Regions from separate parts of the Aquabacterium sp. TM01 genome, predicted to be linked through region 2. Evidence: predicted binding sites of a transcription regulator. Region 2 holds the regulator's gene; the other holds the start of a gene.

Region 1 (7,793 bases), 310 kb from region 2:
GAGTAAGCAACCACCGGCACACGCTGCCGATAGGCCATGATCAGCATGTGCTGCAAAGCCGACACATCGGCCACGGCGCTGTCAGGCAAGATGAGCAGCACATCCGCATCGGCCAGCACCGAGCGCAGCGTCGCGGACAAGGTGTCCGGTTCACCGACCGCCCCCACGAGCAGGCGCAAGCCACGGTCCTGCGCCGCCTTGAGCAGCGCCTGACGCTGCGGGATCGCATCCTCGTCCAGCAACACCCCCACCTTCAACAAGCGTGGCATGGTGCGGCGAATCAAGGCCAGATAGCGGTCCACCGGCTGGTCCAGATACGCGGCCGACACCCAGGCCGGCGGACGCTTCCAGACCGCCACAAATCCATCTCGCGGCAACAGAGCGCTCAACACCGGGACACGGGCCCACTCCGGCTGGGCCGCAGCCCGCTCCATCACCAGACGCAAGGCCGCGGCCCCCAAGGTGACCACCGCGGCGGGCGGGGCTCCAGCCGGCAAGTCACGCGCCGCCAGCACCGTCAGCTCACGCCCGCGCCCCACCTGCCGCCACTCGGCCTGAAGGGCCGCGGCCGCTTCGGTGTAGGCCCACGAGGCATCCGAAGGCAAGACCCATACCGCCTCACTCGCAGCCTGCACCAGCCCCGTCCTGAGCAACAGGGGGGCGCCGGTGGTCAAGGCAAGTGATTGGCGACGCGTGATCAGATCACATCTCCATGCGCAGGGTCAGGAAGCTCTTGCGAGCGAGTTGGAAGTTGTACTTCGGACGGACCAGGAAAAATGGCCGATCCCCCTCCACCGACTGCACCGCGAAAGCGATCTCGCTTTTGCTCGTGCCGATGCGGAAAGGATACGCCAGACGCACATCGGTACGGTGCGAAAACGCCAACCAGTCTCGCCTGTCACGCCAGGTCATCCCGCCAAGACGCTCGTGGATCACGCTCAGTTGCAGTCCGCCGGGCAAGCGCTGAAACAAAGCCACCAGGGTTGCGTGTTGAGGTGGCCGACGCTCGTCTTTCGCGTCCAAGCTGGGCTCATCCCAGTTCAAGTCTGAAAAACTCTGGTTGAGCCACAGTTCGGTGCTGCTGAAGGGCTTCCAACGCAATTGATACTCCAGACCCACCATGGTCAACGCGGTGAGGTTGACGTAATCCCGCGTATTGAACCCCGTCTGCGGGTTGTTGTAGGTGTCCACCTTGATGATCTTGTCCATGCGCTCGTGATACAGGCGCGCATCCAGCGTGAGGTTGTGAGGCGTGAAACGACCCACATAGCCAATCTCCGTGCTGCGCAACCTCTCGGGCTTGACGCGCCCCGTGGCGGCAAACTCCTGCGCCAGCAACACGCCCCCCGGACTGTAAATGCGCACATCCGCCTGATACTCAGACAAGTTGGGGGCGCGAACGGACTCTGTCACCCCGACCCGGAACGTGTGTTCGGCAGAGGGCAACCAGTTCACCATGAACCTGGGGGCGAAATAGGCGTCTGCGCGGCTGTGGTGCCCCACAAACAATCCCGTGTTGATCAACCACTGCGGCGTCGCTCGCCATTCCACCGTCCCGAAAACCCGACTTTCGCTGAAAGCGACCCAATCATTCGTGGCGTAGAGCGGGTAGGACTGTGCCTTCTCCTCCTTGTAGCCCATCCCGATCACCGCCCGCAGATGGTCGGACAACGTCGTCTTGTACTGAACCTCCGCGTTGTATCGATGCCCCGCACCGCTGTAGTCCATCACCACCCCGGGAACGCCGGGCACTGGCGCGACATCCTGCAACCGGTCTTCCATGAAGTTGGCGGAGACCTTCAGTTCGTCCACATCACTCAGTTGCCGACGCCATTCCGTCTGCACATGTGTGTCCCGGGTATGGACCGTGTGAAATGGGTTGCCCTGGTCTGTCGCAGAATAACCCTCCCCCGCATCCAGATACGACACCCCCATCGCCACCATCACATCATCAGCCACTGACGGCTTGAAATCGGCCCTCAGGTTGGCCTGTCCCAGGCGTCGGTCGTCATAGGCATTGATGTAGCCCGAGTCGCGCTGCTCGCCCACCGACAGGCGGAAGCTGGCAGTTTCATCACCGACCCCGATGCGGGCACGTCGCTCTCGGATGCCGTTGTCGCCCGAGGTCACCGAGACCTCACCACCGACCGTGTCGGCACTGTGCCGGGTGATGATGTTGATGACCCCGAACATGGCGTTGGCACCGTAGGCCGCCGAATTGGCACCGCGCAGCACCTCAATGCGCTCGATGTCCTCCAGCATCACGTCCATCATGCCCCGGTGCGTGTCGCCCAGATAACTGGTGGCATACACCGATCGACCGTCGATCAGCACCAGATTACGCGTCCCGTAGTCATCGATCGGGATGTGGTACGCCGCCACCGGGTTGGCCCCATTCCAGCCCCCCGCCAGATAACCTGGCACCAGCCGCATCACCTCGACCAAGGTGCGCGCACCCGACAAGCGGATCGTGTGCCGATCGATGACGGTAATGGCCCCCGGTGCCTCGTTGAGCGGCTGATCCAGCCGGCTGGCCGTCAACACCACCGGCACATGGGCAAAGTAGTCCTCTTCCGTCGGTGCCCGCTCAGCCGCACGCGCGCCGACGCCAGTGAACCCCACCAGGGCCAAGCCCAGCCCCAGGCTTTGGCACACCTGGCGAACACGAAAGACCGGAAACGACACCATCACACACCCATTCACCACACGTCCGCAATTATGAGCGTGACGCGCTCGTGCCCACATCAGGGATGGCGAGAACGATTGCTCACATTTCCAGCTGCAAGGTCAAGAACCCCTGACGACCACGCCGGTAGTTGCGCTGGGGTTCGAAGAACAGCTGATCCCCTTCCACAGACTGCACCGTGAAGGCGGCCTCGGCTTTGTAGCCCTCCCAACGGAAGGTGCGCGCCAGGCGAATGTCCGTGCGGTGTGTCGCCGCCATCCAGTCTGACTTCGTGCGCAAGGTCATCGAGCCCACACGCTCGTGCAGCACGCTGATCTGCCAGTTGTCAGGCAGTTTCTGAAACAAGGCCACGGTGGTGACATGCCGAGGTGGACGACGCTCCGCCTTGGCCTCATAGTCGGGGGCGTCCCACTTCATGCGCGAGAAATTCTGATTCAGCCACAGCTCCGTGTGGGGCGTGGCCTTCCAGCGCAACTGATACTCCAGCCCCACCAGCGTCAGCGCATGGCGGTTGACAAAATCTTTGGCCGGCGCGCCCAGCTGGTTCGGCAGCAAGGTCGCGCCCTCGCCATCATCGTCCACAACCACATCGCGCATGCGCTCGCGGTACAGGCGCGCATCCAAGGTCACCTGCGCTTCAGGCCAGCGCCCCAGATACCCGATTTCCTGACTGATCAAAGTCTCGGGCTGCACCGTCCCACTGGCGGCATAGGGGCGCGAGAAGTAGGGCGTACCGGGCAGATAGACGCGAACATCGCTCTTGTACTCAGACAGACCGGGGGCGCGCATCGACTCGGTCACGCCCATGCGCCAGGTCTGATGGGGCGTCGCCAGCCAGTTGACCATCAGGCGCGGCGCGGTATAGGTGCCGGCCAGCGTGTGGTCCCCCACAAACAGTCCGGCATTGAGCAGCCACGCCGGGTTCACACGCCACTCTGCCGTGCCGAACAGACGGGCCTCCCCCACCGAGACCCAGCCCTGGCCGTAATACATCGTGTCCGAGCGTGCCCGCTCGCCCTTGTACCCCACCCCCACCAGGGTGCGCCAGGCAGGGCTCCAGACGGTCTGCTGTTGCACCTCCACGTTGTTGCGCTGCCCCCAGGTGCCGTAATCCACATCCAGAGAGACCGATGGAACAGGCTTCAGGGTCACTGGCTCCCACCGGCGGTCTTCCATGTAATTGACGGACACCTGCAACGCGTTGCGGTCATCGAGTTGACGTCGCCATTCCACCTGTGCGTGGCTCGTACGGGAACGAAGCTGATGAAAGGGATTACTTTCGTGTGTGGCCGAATAGCCTTCTCCGGCCAGCAACTCTGACACCCCCAGCGAGACCATCACGTCATCGGCCAGTGAGGGCTGCAGATCCGCACGCACATGCACCTGACCCAGGCGCTTGTCATCGAAAGCGTTCAAGTAGCCCCGGTCGCGCTGCTCGCCCACCGACAGCCGCACGTTGTTCGCCCCGGTGCCCACACCCAGGCGAGCATAAGTGTCGCGGATGCCGTTGTCACCCACCGAGAGCGCGGCGGCACCACCCACGGTGTCGGCACTGTGCCGGGTAATGATGTTGATGACCCCGAACATCGCGTTGGCACCGTAGGCCGCAGAGTTGGCCCCACGCAGCACCTCGATGCGTTCAATGTCCGGCAACAGCACGCCCATCATGCCGTAGTGGGTGTCCCCCAGGTAGCTGCTGGCATACACCGACCGACCGTCGATCAGCACCAGATTGCGCCCACCAAAATCATCCAGGGCCACGTGGTACGACGCCAGCGGATTGGCGCCGTTCCACCCACCCAGCACGTAACCGGGCACCAGGCGCAGCAGCTCGGCCACGGTGCGCGCCCCCGACTGGCGGATCGTGTCACGGTCGATCACCGTCATGGCGCCAGGCGCTTCGTTGAGCGGCTGATCGAGCCGGCTGGCGGTCAGCACCACCGGCACCTGGGCGAAATAGTCTTCCTCTGTGGGGGCTCGCTCGCCGGCCTGCGCGCGCAAGCCTGCCAGACCTGCCATTGACAAGCCCAGCATCACGCCCTGGCACACCTTCCGAATCCGACATCCTGGCAACGCAACCATCTCACACCCGTTTACTGCACGCCCGCTATTATGCGCATGGGGGTATCGCCTCATGACGACGGCCGCCGAGAAAGCGTGGGCAGGGCATGCCCTCGTGACAGTGTGAAGATTGACACGCTTCACCTCAACCGATGCCGACTCAAAACGGCGTCAACGCGAATTCATCTCCGTTTCAAACCGAAACCCCGCTCACGTTCTCCGAATTCAATCCCACCAACCACGAATCTTCAGCAGTTATCCGTGGGCAAGCAGGTGAGTGTCATCAACGCCGCCCTGCACGCCAACAGCGACGAACACACCGACCTCCAGCGCTACGCCATCAACTTCCGCGGCTCGGCGCACGACCGCGCCATCGCCATCCGCGACGTGGTGCTGAGTACCAGCGAGGTCGAGCAGCAAAAGGAGGTCGCCTCCGAGGTGCGCAGCCTGGCCCAACGCAGCGCCGAAGCCGCCCGGGAGATCAAATCCCTGATCGGCGACAGCGTCACCAAGGTCGAACTGGGCACCCAACTCGTCAACGATGCCGGCGCCACCATGGACGACATCGTCACGCAGGTAAAGAACATGTCCGACCTGATCCACGAGATCGGCGCCTCCACGCAAGAACAGACCGATGGCATCGACCGGGTCAACGACGCCGTCAGCGAGCTCGACCGCAGCACGCCGCAGAACGCCGCCCTGGTGGAAGAAAGCGCCGCGGCGGCCGAAAGCCTGCAGCATCAGGCCCGCCGCTTGGCGGAGCTGGTGCGGCTGTTCCAGTTGACGGCCGCGGACACGGGGCGGTGAGCCGCGCCTGATCCCGCCCGCCTCACCACCCCCACACGAGGCTGCGCGCCACCCAGCCCTGCACGCCTGCGTCGGTGCGCACCTGCACTCATTTGGGCTGCGCGGTCACGGTGCGCACCACCTCACCGTGCGCCAACTTGGCGATCAGCTGGTAATGGGCACCTGGCCCGCTGCGCAGATTGAGTCTGCTGAAAGTGGTCACGTTTCCATCATAAACATTTGTTCAAATGCAAAATACCACACTGCGCCTGGGAACTTTGGCACGCTTTAGCACTCTGACCCTACGAGTGCTAACATTGCCCGAGAAGGATCCACGAAAGGACCAGCCATGACCCTGACGACCGCCCTTGCCCCCCGTGACCCTTGGAGTGTGGTGCCCTCACTGGGCAACTTGGACGCGTACATCCGCTCGGTCCAGGCCATCCCCATGCTGGAGGCCGACGAGGAGCAGTCCCTGGCGCGTCGTCTGCGTGACCAGCAGGACCTGCAAGCCGCCTCCAAGCTGGTGCTCTCGCACCTGCGTCTGGTCGTGTCCATCTCCCGTCAGTACCTGGGCTACGGCCTGCCGCAAGGCGACCTGATCCAGGAAGGCAACGTCGGCTTGATGAAGGCCGTCAAGCGCTTCGATCCGGATCAAGGTGTGCGCTTGGTGAGCTACGCCATGCACTGGATCAAGGCCGAGATCCACGAATACATCCTGAAAAACTGGCGCATGGTCAAGGTGGCCACCACCAAGGCGCAGCGCAAGCTGTTTTTCAACCTGCGCTCGCTCAAGCACCAGTTCAAGGGTGAAGCCGACGCGGTGAACGTGGGCCGGGCCTGCCTGTCCGAACACGACATCCAGCGCATGGCCACCGAGCTCAACGTGCGCCCGGAAGACGTCATCGAGATGGAAACCCGCATGGCCGGCGGTGATGTGGCCCTGGAAGCCCCCACCGATGACGACGGAGATGCCCCTGTGGCCCCGCTGGCCTACTTGGCCGACGAAGTGCATGAGCCGACCCGCGTGATCGAAGCCCATCGCCGCGACTGGCTGGCCAGCGATGGCATCGCCCTGGCGCTCGACCAGCTGGACGCCCGCAGCCGCCGCATCGTGGAAGAGCGCTGGCTGCAGGTCAATGACGACGGTTCGGGCGGCATGACCTTGCACGAGCTGGCCGCCGAGTACGGCGTCAGCGCCGAACGCATCCGTCAGATCGAGGTGGCCGCCATGAAGAAAATGCGCAAGGCCCTCACCGAGGTCGTCGACGCCTGATCCAGCGCAGCAGCGCCAGCCTGCGAGCTGGCGCACTTGCTGTCACGGCTGGGGTGGGCCTGATTCAGGCGCCGCGCAGCCGCGCGATCATCGCCGCCGTGGCCGGATCCAAGCCGCTCACATCACCGCTGTCCAGACGCGGCAGCAGGTCGTTGCTCATCGCCTTGCCCAACTCCACGCCCCATTGGTCAAAGGAGTTGATGCCCCACAGGGCGCCACTCACGAGCACCCGGTGCTCGTGCAGCGCGATCAGGGCGCCCAGAGAGCGCGGGGTCAGCGCGTCGATCACCATCGTCAGGCTGGGGCGGTTACCCGGAAATGTGCGATGGCGCGCAATGACCTGGGGCGGCACATCTTTCGAGGCGGTCGGTGCCACCTCATGCGCAGCCTGTTCGGTGGTCTTGCCCCACATCAGCGCCTGAGCCTGCGCCAGCCCGTTGGCCAGCAACATCTGGTGCTGACGGTGCAGCATCTCCTGCACGGCGGGTGACAGCTGCCCGGCATCGCGCAGGGGCAGGCCCTTGAAGAGGATGAACTCCACCGGGATCACATCGGTGCCCTGGTGCAGCAGCTGGAAAAACGCATGCTGGCCGTTGACGCCCGGCTCGCCCCACACCACCTCACTGGTGGCATAGGTGAGCGGCTGCCCATGACGGTCCACGCCCTTGCCATTGCTCTCCATCACCAGCTGCTGCAAATAGGCTGGCAAACGGCGCAACCCATGGTGATACGGTGCCACGCAGCGGCTGGTGTAGCCCTTGAAGTTGCGATTCCAGACGTCCATCAGGCCCAGCCACAGCGGCAGGTTCGCCTCGGACGGGGCCGACGCAAAGTGCCGGTCCATCGCGTGGGCGCCATCAAGCAGCGCGCGAAAATGCCGACTACCCAGCGCCAGCGCAATGGGCAAGCCAATGGCCGACCACAGCGAAAACCGCCCGCCCACCCAGTCCCAGAATCCGAAGGTACGGGTGATGCCAAAGGCGG
Region 2 (7,793 bases):
CAGGTCGACCAGGCCGCGCAGCAATTCAGGGGGCAGGTTGTCCACGCAGAAGTAGCCCGCGTCTTCCAGTGCATTGAGCGCCACGGATTTGCCTGAGCCGGAGATCCCCGTCAGCAACACGATGTCGAGCTGGCTCATGCGGCCTCCTTGCGGCGTCGAGATGGCTTGCTTGCTGCAGGCGCGGCAGCATCGGCGTCTTGGGCATCCTGAGCGTGGGCCGTGGTGAGCATGGCCTGCGCATGGGCGCGACTGGTGTCAGTGATCTGGCCGCCCAGCATGCGGGCGATTTCGGTGGTGCGCACGTCATCGCGCACCTCGCGGATGTTGCTGGTGGTCTGGCCCTCGTGCACTGCTTTGGCCACCACCAGATGCTGGTGCGCACAGGCGGCAACCTGCGCCAGGTGGGTCACGGCCATGACCTGCCGGTCGCGACCCAGGCGCTGCATCAGGCGGCCCACGGTGTCGGCCACCGCCCCGCCCACGCCCGAATCGATCTCATCGAAGATGAGGGTGCCGACCTGGCTGCGCTCGTCGCTCCGCTGCGAGGTGGTGACGGCAATGGCCAGCGCCAGGCGCGACAGCTCGCCACCCGAGGCCACTTTGCCCAGTGGGCGCGGTGTGCTGCCGGCGTGTCCGGCCACCAGGAACTCGATGTTTTCCAGGCCAAACGCCTGGGGTTCACTTTGCGCGGTGAGCGCCACCTCGAAGCGGCCACCTTTCATGCCCAGTTCCTGCATGGCCTCGGTCACGGCCTGAGACAGCGCCGGGGCCGCCGCGCTGCGCTGGCGGCTCACGGTTTGCGCCACCTTCAACCAGGCTTGGTGAGCGGCTTGGGCGTCGCGCTCCAGCTTGTCCAGATCGCTCGCAGCGTCCAGCTTCGCCAGCTCGTCGCGCCAACTCTGCAGCAGCTCCGGCAGCTCGGGGGCAGCGCGGCGATAGCGGCGCGCCAGGCTCATCCACATCGACATGCGGCCATCCAGTTCGGCCAGCCGGTCGGGGTCGAGTTCGGTGTGGTGCAAGGCGCTGTTGAGGCTGCGGGCGGCATCCTGCAGTTGCGCCTGGGCTTCGCGCAGCACCTCCAGGGCGTTGCCCAGGTGCGGCTCCACCGAGGCCACGTCTTCCAGCGCGTCGATGGCGCGGGCGGTCAGGCTCTCGGCACTGTCATCGGTCTCGGAGACGGCGTCCAGCGCCCGGCGGGCAGCATCCAGAATGGCCTGGCCGTGGCTCAGGCGGCTGTGCTCGGTGTTGAGCGTGTCCCACTCGTCGGCCTGCGGGTTGAGCTTGTCCAGCTCGCCAATCTGCCACTGCAGGCGCTCGCGTTCGCGCTCCAGATCGGCCTGCTGGCCGCGGGCCTCGTCCAGGCGCCGGGCGGCGTCGCGGCGGGCCATCCAGGCGGCTTGCAGCGCGGGGGTGTCCACGCCGGCTTGCGCATCCACCAGAGCGCGCACGGCGTCGGCACGGGTGAGGCTTTGCCAGGCGTGCTGGCCGTGGATGTCGACCAGGTGCTCGCCCAGTTCGCGCAGTTGCGTGGCCGTGGCGGGTGAGCCGTTGATCCAGGCGCGGCTCTTGCCTTGGGCGTCCACCACGCGGCGCAGCAGCAGTGGGGCGCCGGGCTCCAGGTTGTCAAAGCCCGCTTCTTCCAGCCAGGGCGCCAGCAGGGCGGCCAGTTGCGCCGAGGGTTCGAACTCGGCGGTGATGTCGGCTCGCGCCGCGCCTTCGCGCACCACCCCGGCGTCGCCACGGCTGCCCAAGGCAAGCTGCAAGGCGTCGATCAGAATGGACTTGCCCGCGCCCGTCTCGCCTGTCAGCGCGGTGAAGCCGCCGCCCAGGTCCACTTCCAGGCTGGTCACGATGACGAAATCACGCAGGGTCAGGCGACGCAGCATGGTGTTAACTCACTCCTTCATTCCAGCGCAGTTTGCGGCGCAAGGTCGCGTAGTAGCTCCAGCCCTTGGGGTGCAGGAAGCGCACCTGGTGGTCCGAGCGGCGCACGATCACGCGGTCGCCGTGCAGCAGGCTGGCCAGGCTTTGCATGTCGAAGTTCATGCCCGCATCCTTGCCGGCCACGATCTCGATGGTGATGGTGACGTCGTCCGACACCACCAGCGGCCTGTTAGACAGGGTGTGCGAGGCAATCGGCACGATCACCCAGCCGCCCACACCGGGGTGCATGATGGGGCCACCGGCCGACATCGCATAGGCGGTCGAACCCGTGGGCGAGGACACCAGCAGGCCGTCGGCGCGGTAGTTTGCAACGAACTGGCCGTCGATCTCGGCACGCAGCTCGACCATGCTGGCGGTGGCGCCACGACTCACCAGCACCTCATTGATGGCAAAGCCTTCGTAGATGGTCTCGAAGCCATCGCCCCGGATCGGGCGCAGCACGGCACCGGCCAGCATGGCGCGGCGCTCTTCTTCGTACTCCCCGCGCAGCATCAGGGGCAGGGTGGTGCCTACGTCTTTCAGGGGCAGGTCGGTGATGAAGCCCAGGCGGCCCTGGTTGATCCCGATCAGCGGGATGTTGAAGGGGGCCAGTTCGCGGGCGATGGCAAGCATGGTGCCGTCTCCGCCCAGGACCACGGCCACGTCGCATTGCTGACCGATCTCCTTGATGTTCAAGGCCGGGTACTCGGTCATGCCGGTGTTGAGAGCGGTCTCGCTCTCCAGCGACACGTCCAGGCCAGCGCGGGCCAGCAGATGCGCCACATCTTCCAGGATCGGGCGGATGCCGCGGGCCTGGTATTTGCCCACCAGGGCGGCGTGACGGAAGCGACAGGAAGGCGAACTCGGCATGCGAAGAATTACACCACAGCGGATGTGACAAATTAGGTCATTCCCCTGAGCGGGCGGCGTCAAACACGCGGCCCAGAACTAGAATGAGACACCCATGCTGGATGACCGTGCCAAGATCCTGTTGAAAGCGCTGGTCGAGCGCTACATTGCCGATGGCCAACCTGTTGGCTCTCGCACCTTGTCACGCGCGTCGGGCCTGGACTTGTCGGCAGCCACCATCCGCAACGTCATGGCCGACCTGGAAGAGCTGGGCCTGATCGTCAGCCCCCACACCTCGGCCGGCCGCGTTCCCACTCCTAAGGGCTACCGCCTGTTTGTGGACACGATGCTGACTGCTCGCCCTCAGGGCATGGGTGAACTGAGCAGCGAGGCGCACGGGCAGTTGCAACCCGACCAGCCGCAGCGCGTCATCGCCAATGCGGCCAACCTCCTCTCCAGCCTTTCGCACTTTGTGGGCGTGGTCACGGCGCCGCGCAAGGCCTCGGTGTTCCGACACATTGAGTTTTTGCGCCTGGGTGACAAGCGCGTGCTGGTGATCCTGGTTTCGCCCGATGGCGATGTGCAAAACCGCGTCATCTTCACCGCCGACGACTTCAGCCAGTCGCAACTGGTGGAAGCCAGCAACATCCTCAACGCCCATTACTCGGGGCTGACCATTGAAGAGATGCGCGAGCGTCTGCGCTCTGAAGTCGATCAGTTGCGCGGCGACATCGCCACCCTGATGCAGGCGGCGGTGCAGGCTGGTGGCGAGGCCCTGGCCGAAAGCAGCGACCAGTTGGTGTTGTCGGGCGAGCGCAACCTGCTGACGGTGGAAGACTTCTCGCACGACCTGGGCTCGCTGCGCCGCATGTTCGACTTGTTCGAGCAGAAGACGCAGTTGATGCGCCTGCTCGATGGCTCCAGCCGCGCCGATGGCGTGCGCATCTACATTGGGGGCGAGAGCCAGGTGGTGCCGTTCGAGGAACTGTCGGTGGTCTCGGCCCCGTATGAGATCCACGGCCAGGTGGTCGGCACGCTGGGCGTGATCGGTCCCACCCGCATGGCCTACGACCGCATGATCCAGATCGTGGACATCACTTCGCGGCTGGTCAGCAACGCGCTGAGCCAGAAGTAAGCACGACGCCGGCGCGTTCGCTCGAGGTGGGCTCAGGGCTCGTTCAGGGCGCCGGGTTGGGATAGCGCTGGTGGATGGCCTCGATGCCTTCGAGCACCTCGGGCGACAGCGTCACAGTCAGGCTGTCGATGTTGCTGCGCAGTTGCGCCAGCGAGGTCGCGCCGATGATGTTGCTGGTGACGAAGGCACGGCTGTTGACGAAGGCCAGCGCGCCCTGCGCCGGGTCGATGCCGTGGCGGCGGAACAGGCTCACATACTCGTAGGTGGCGCGTTCGGCGTTGTCGTTGCTGTAGCGGCTGAAGCGCTCGAACAGGCTGAGGCGGCCGCCCTCGGGGCGTTGCCCGGCCAGGTACTTGCCACTCAAGACGCCAAAGCCCAGCGGCGAGTAAGCCAGCAGCCCCACGTCTTCACGCAAGGACATCTCGGCCAGGCCGATTTCAAAGCTGCGGTTGAGCAGGCTGTAGGGGTTCTGGATGCTGGCGACGCGGGGCAGGGCGCGGGCCTCGGCCAGGTGCAAAAAGCGGCTCAGGCCCCAAGGGGTTTCGTTGGAGACAGCCACGTGCCGGATCTTGCCGGCCTGCACCAGCTCTTGCAGCGCGGCCAGCGTTTCTGCGATCGGCGTGGTCTCTTCTTCTTTGACGTGGCTGAAGCCGAGCTGGCCGAAGGTGTTGGTGGAGCGGTCGGGCCAGTGCAACTGGTACAGGTCGATGTGGTCTGTCTGCAGGCGCTGCAGGCTCAGGTTGACCGCTTCGAACAGGTTCTCGCGGGTGTGCAGCAGGCGGCCGCCCCGCACATGGCTGGGGCGTGCGGCCTGGCGGGCGGGGCCGGTGGCCTTGGTGGCCAGGATGATTTCGTGGCGCCGGCCCGTCTTGCGCAGCCAGGTGCCGATGTACTGCTCGGTGCGGCCCTGGGTGTCAGGGCGGGGCGGCACCGGGTACATTTCGGCGGTGTCGATCAGGTTGATGCCGGCGTCCAGCGCGAAGTCGAGTTGCGCATGGGCTTCGGCCTCGGTGTTTTGCTCACCCCAGGTCATGGTGCCCAGTGCGATGGCACTCACGTTGAGGCCGGTGCGGCCAAGGGGGCGGTATTGCATGGGGGGCTCCAGGGGGATGAGGACAGGGGTGAGTCTTCATCGTAGGCCATGCTGGAAATCCGAGGCGGGGGCGCTGGTTTCGAGGGAGGTGGGGCAGCAATGGGCACGCGGGCAGGCCCTACAATCGCGGATTCCTTGTTGTGCAAGGCAGGGGGCCGTTAGCTCAGTTGGTTAGAGCAGAGGACTCATAATCCTTTGGTCGTTGGTTCAAGTCCAACACGGCCTACCAAATTGAGAAAACCAACCTCTTTCGGGGGTTGGTTTTTTTTGTTGGCGTCGCAGGTCGCCGCTGTGGGTCAAGATGGTTGGTGACGATGGTGACGATGGTGTCGAAGTGGTTTCGATCTCTCCTGCTGGTCGTCGCCTTTGCGGCGGGCCCGGCACTGGCCGATGAGGCGCAGCTCTGGTTCAACGCAGGGAGGCCAACGGCCGAAGCCCGGCAGGCGGTTGACAGCCTGCTGTCTGCTGCCGACGAGGGCCTGAACCCTGCTGACTACCAGGCAGCTCTGCTGGACGCGCAGTTGAGCGCCGCTCAGCAAGGGGCGGTGCTGTCCGATGCGGAGTCGGGAGCGCTGGATGCCGCGCTGACGTCGGCACTCCAACGCTACCTGACTGACCTGCACAACGGGCGGATCGACCCACGCCAGATTCACGCCGACTTTGACGTGCCACTGCATGCGCCGTTTGATGCCAACGCCTTCGTGCGTGAGGCCGTTGCCGGGCGTCGCCTATCCGAAGCCCTGCGCGAAGTGGTGCCTCGATTGCCGATGTACCGTGAGTTGCGCCAGGCGCTGGCCCAATACCGGGCGCTGGCCGATCATCCCGCCTGGCAGGCGCCTCTGCCGCCCTTGCCGCGCCGCAAGCTGGAGACAGGGCAGGCCTATGCGGGCCTGGTGCAACTGGCGCAGCGCCTGGAAGCCCTGGGCGACCTCCCTGTCGGGACGCCCGTGCCTGAGCGTTTCGGCGGCTTGCTGCTGACGGGCTTGCAGGCGTTTCAGGCGCGCCATGGCCTGGCACCCGATGGCGTGCTGGGCCGTGGCACGCTGCAACAACTGAACGTGACACCTGCCGAGCGCGTGCGGCAGATTGAGCTGTCTCTGGAGCGACTGCGCTGGACACCATTGTTGAATGCGCCGCGCATGATCGTCGTCAATGTGCCGGAGTTCGTCTTGCGTGCATATGAGGTGCGAGATGAGCAGGTGAATGTTCAGTTGACGATGAGGGTGATCGTGGGCAAGGCGCTGGACACCCACACGCCGCTGTTCGATGCAGACATGCGCTACATCGAGTTCAGTCCTTACTGGAACGTGCCGCCATCGATCGCCCGCGCGGAAACCGTGCCCAAGATCCGGCGCGATCCTGCCTATTTCCGGGAGCAGGGCTTTGAGTTTGTGACGCCCAGTGGTCAGGCGGTCACCACCTTGGCGCCAGCGCACTTGGATGCCGTCCTTCACGGGGGTTGGCGCATTCGGCAACGGCCCGGCCCCCAGAATGCCCTCGGCGACATCAAGTTCGTTTTCCCGAACCACGACAACATCTACCTCCACCACACCCCGGCTCCGCAGCTGTTTGAGCGCGAACGGCGCGATTACAGCCACGGCTGCATCCGCGTCCAGGAACCGGTCGCCTTGGCCCGGTTTGTCCTGCAGGAGGAGCCCGACTGGACCGAGGATCGCATTCGTGAGGCCATGGAAAAGGGCGAATCCCGCACGTTGCGTCTGAAGCAGCCCCTGCGGGTGCTGATCGCGTACAGCACGGTGGTCGTCAAGAGCGGCCGGGTCTTTTTCTACCCCGACCTGTACGGACACGATGCGATGCTGGATCAGGCGCTACGCGAGCGTTCCACGGGATTGCCCCCACTGCCTCAGCCGAAAATGGAAGCAGAATAAAATTCGCTTTTGACGATCTGAGATGCCTGTGTCGCTGCCCCATCCTGCCCGTCGACGGTTCATGCTCCGCACTGCTCAGGTGGCGGTGACGGGCATTGCCGCGCCCTTGCTGCCTCGGCAGGCCCTGGCGGCCGGGGCTGGCGCGCGCAGTCTGGCTCTGGACCACACCCACACCGGCGAGAAGCTGGCCCTGGTGTACGCAGAGGACGCGCAGTACGTGCCCGATGCCTTGGCCTCATTGAACCATTTCTTGCGCGACCACTACTCGGGTGATGTGGGTGTGATCGATCCGACCTTGTTCGACCTGTTGCACCGGGTCAAGCTCGAGTTGGGTGTCTCACAGTCCTTCGAGGTGATCTCCGGTTACCGCTGCCCCACCACCAATGAGTCGCTGCGCACCACGCGCAGTGGCGGGGTCGCTCGACGCAGCCTGCACATGGATGGCAAAGCCATCGACATCCGTTTGCCGGGGGTGCCGCTCAGCGAGTTGCGTGATGTGGCCTTGTCGCTGCGGGCGGGAGGCGTCGGCTACTACCCTAGCGAGCAATTCGTGCATGTCGATACCGGCCGGGTGCGCAGCTGGCAGGGCTGAGCTCTTGGCTCTCACGCCGTGAATGCGCTGGTATCGCCGGGGCGACGCAGCATCTTGTTGACCTCGTCCAGGTGCATCTCTTCGGTCACGATCAGTTCGCGGGCATATTCCTCCAGCAACACCGAGTGCCCTTCCGCGATCTTGAGCAATTCGTAGTAGGTCGTCAGGGCATTTTTCTCATGTGCCAGGCTCTCGCGCAGGATGTCGCCAATGTCGTGCTTGGCTGTCTCCAGCAAGGGGCCGATTTTCAGGGAGGGGTGGCCTCCCAGCAGCGTCACCAGCTCACCGGCTCTGTGGGCATGGACCAAGCTC

Evidence for each region. The regulator HrcA, encoded in region 2, represses chaperone genes, less so after heat shock. The targets are predictions, from matches to a motif close to TTAGCACTCNNNNNNNNNGAGTGCTAA.
Region 1: rpoH (RNA polymerase sigma factor RpoH) is a predicted target of HrcA. The motif match lies at 5,822-5,848, and genes of this name have one in related genera.

Annotation. Positions count from the first base shown of each region.
Region 1 covers NZ_AP046529.1:3,342,754-3,350,546, forward strand. The annotation lists gene AC3WW4_RS15435 (ABC transporter substrate-binding protein) at 1-674, opposite strand, end outside; gene AC3WW4_RS15440 (TonB-dependent receptor plug domain-containing protein) at 703-2,688, opposite strand; gene AC3WW4_RS15445 (TonB-dependent receptor plug domain-containing protein) at 2,768-4,720, opposite strand; gene AC3WW4_RS15450 (methyl-accepting chemotaxis protein) at 5,009-5,554, shown strand; gene rpoH (RNA polymerase sigma factor RpoH) at 5,883-6,809, shown strand; gene pgi (glucose-6-phosphate isomerase) at 6,874-7,793, opposite strand, start outside.
Region 2 covers NZ_AP046529.1:3,033,048-3,040,840, reverse strand. The annotation lists gene rapZ (RNase adapter RapZ) at 1-138, opposite strand, end outside; gene recN (DNA repair protein RecN) at 135-1,886, opposite strand; gene AC3WW4_RS14050 (NAD kinase) at 1,891-2,793, opposite strand; gene hrcA (heat-inducible transcriptional repressor HrcA) at 2,888-3,907, shown strand; gene AC3WW4_RS14040 (NADP(H)-dependent aldo-keto reductase) at 3,951-5,000, opposite strand; tRNA gene AC3WW4_RS14035 (tRNA-Ile) at 5,153-5,229, shown strand; gene AC3WW4_RS14030 (L,D-transpeptidase family protein) at 5,315-6,889, shown strand; gene mepK (peptidoglycan L,D-endopeptidase MepK) at 6,951-7,481, shown strand; gene AC3WW4_RS14020 (ferritin-like domain-containing protein) at 7,493-7,793, opposite strand, start outside.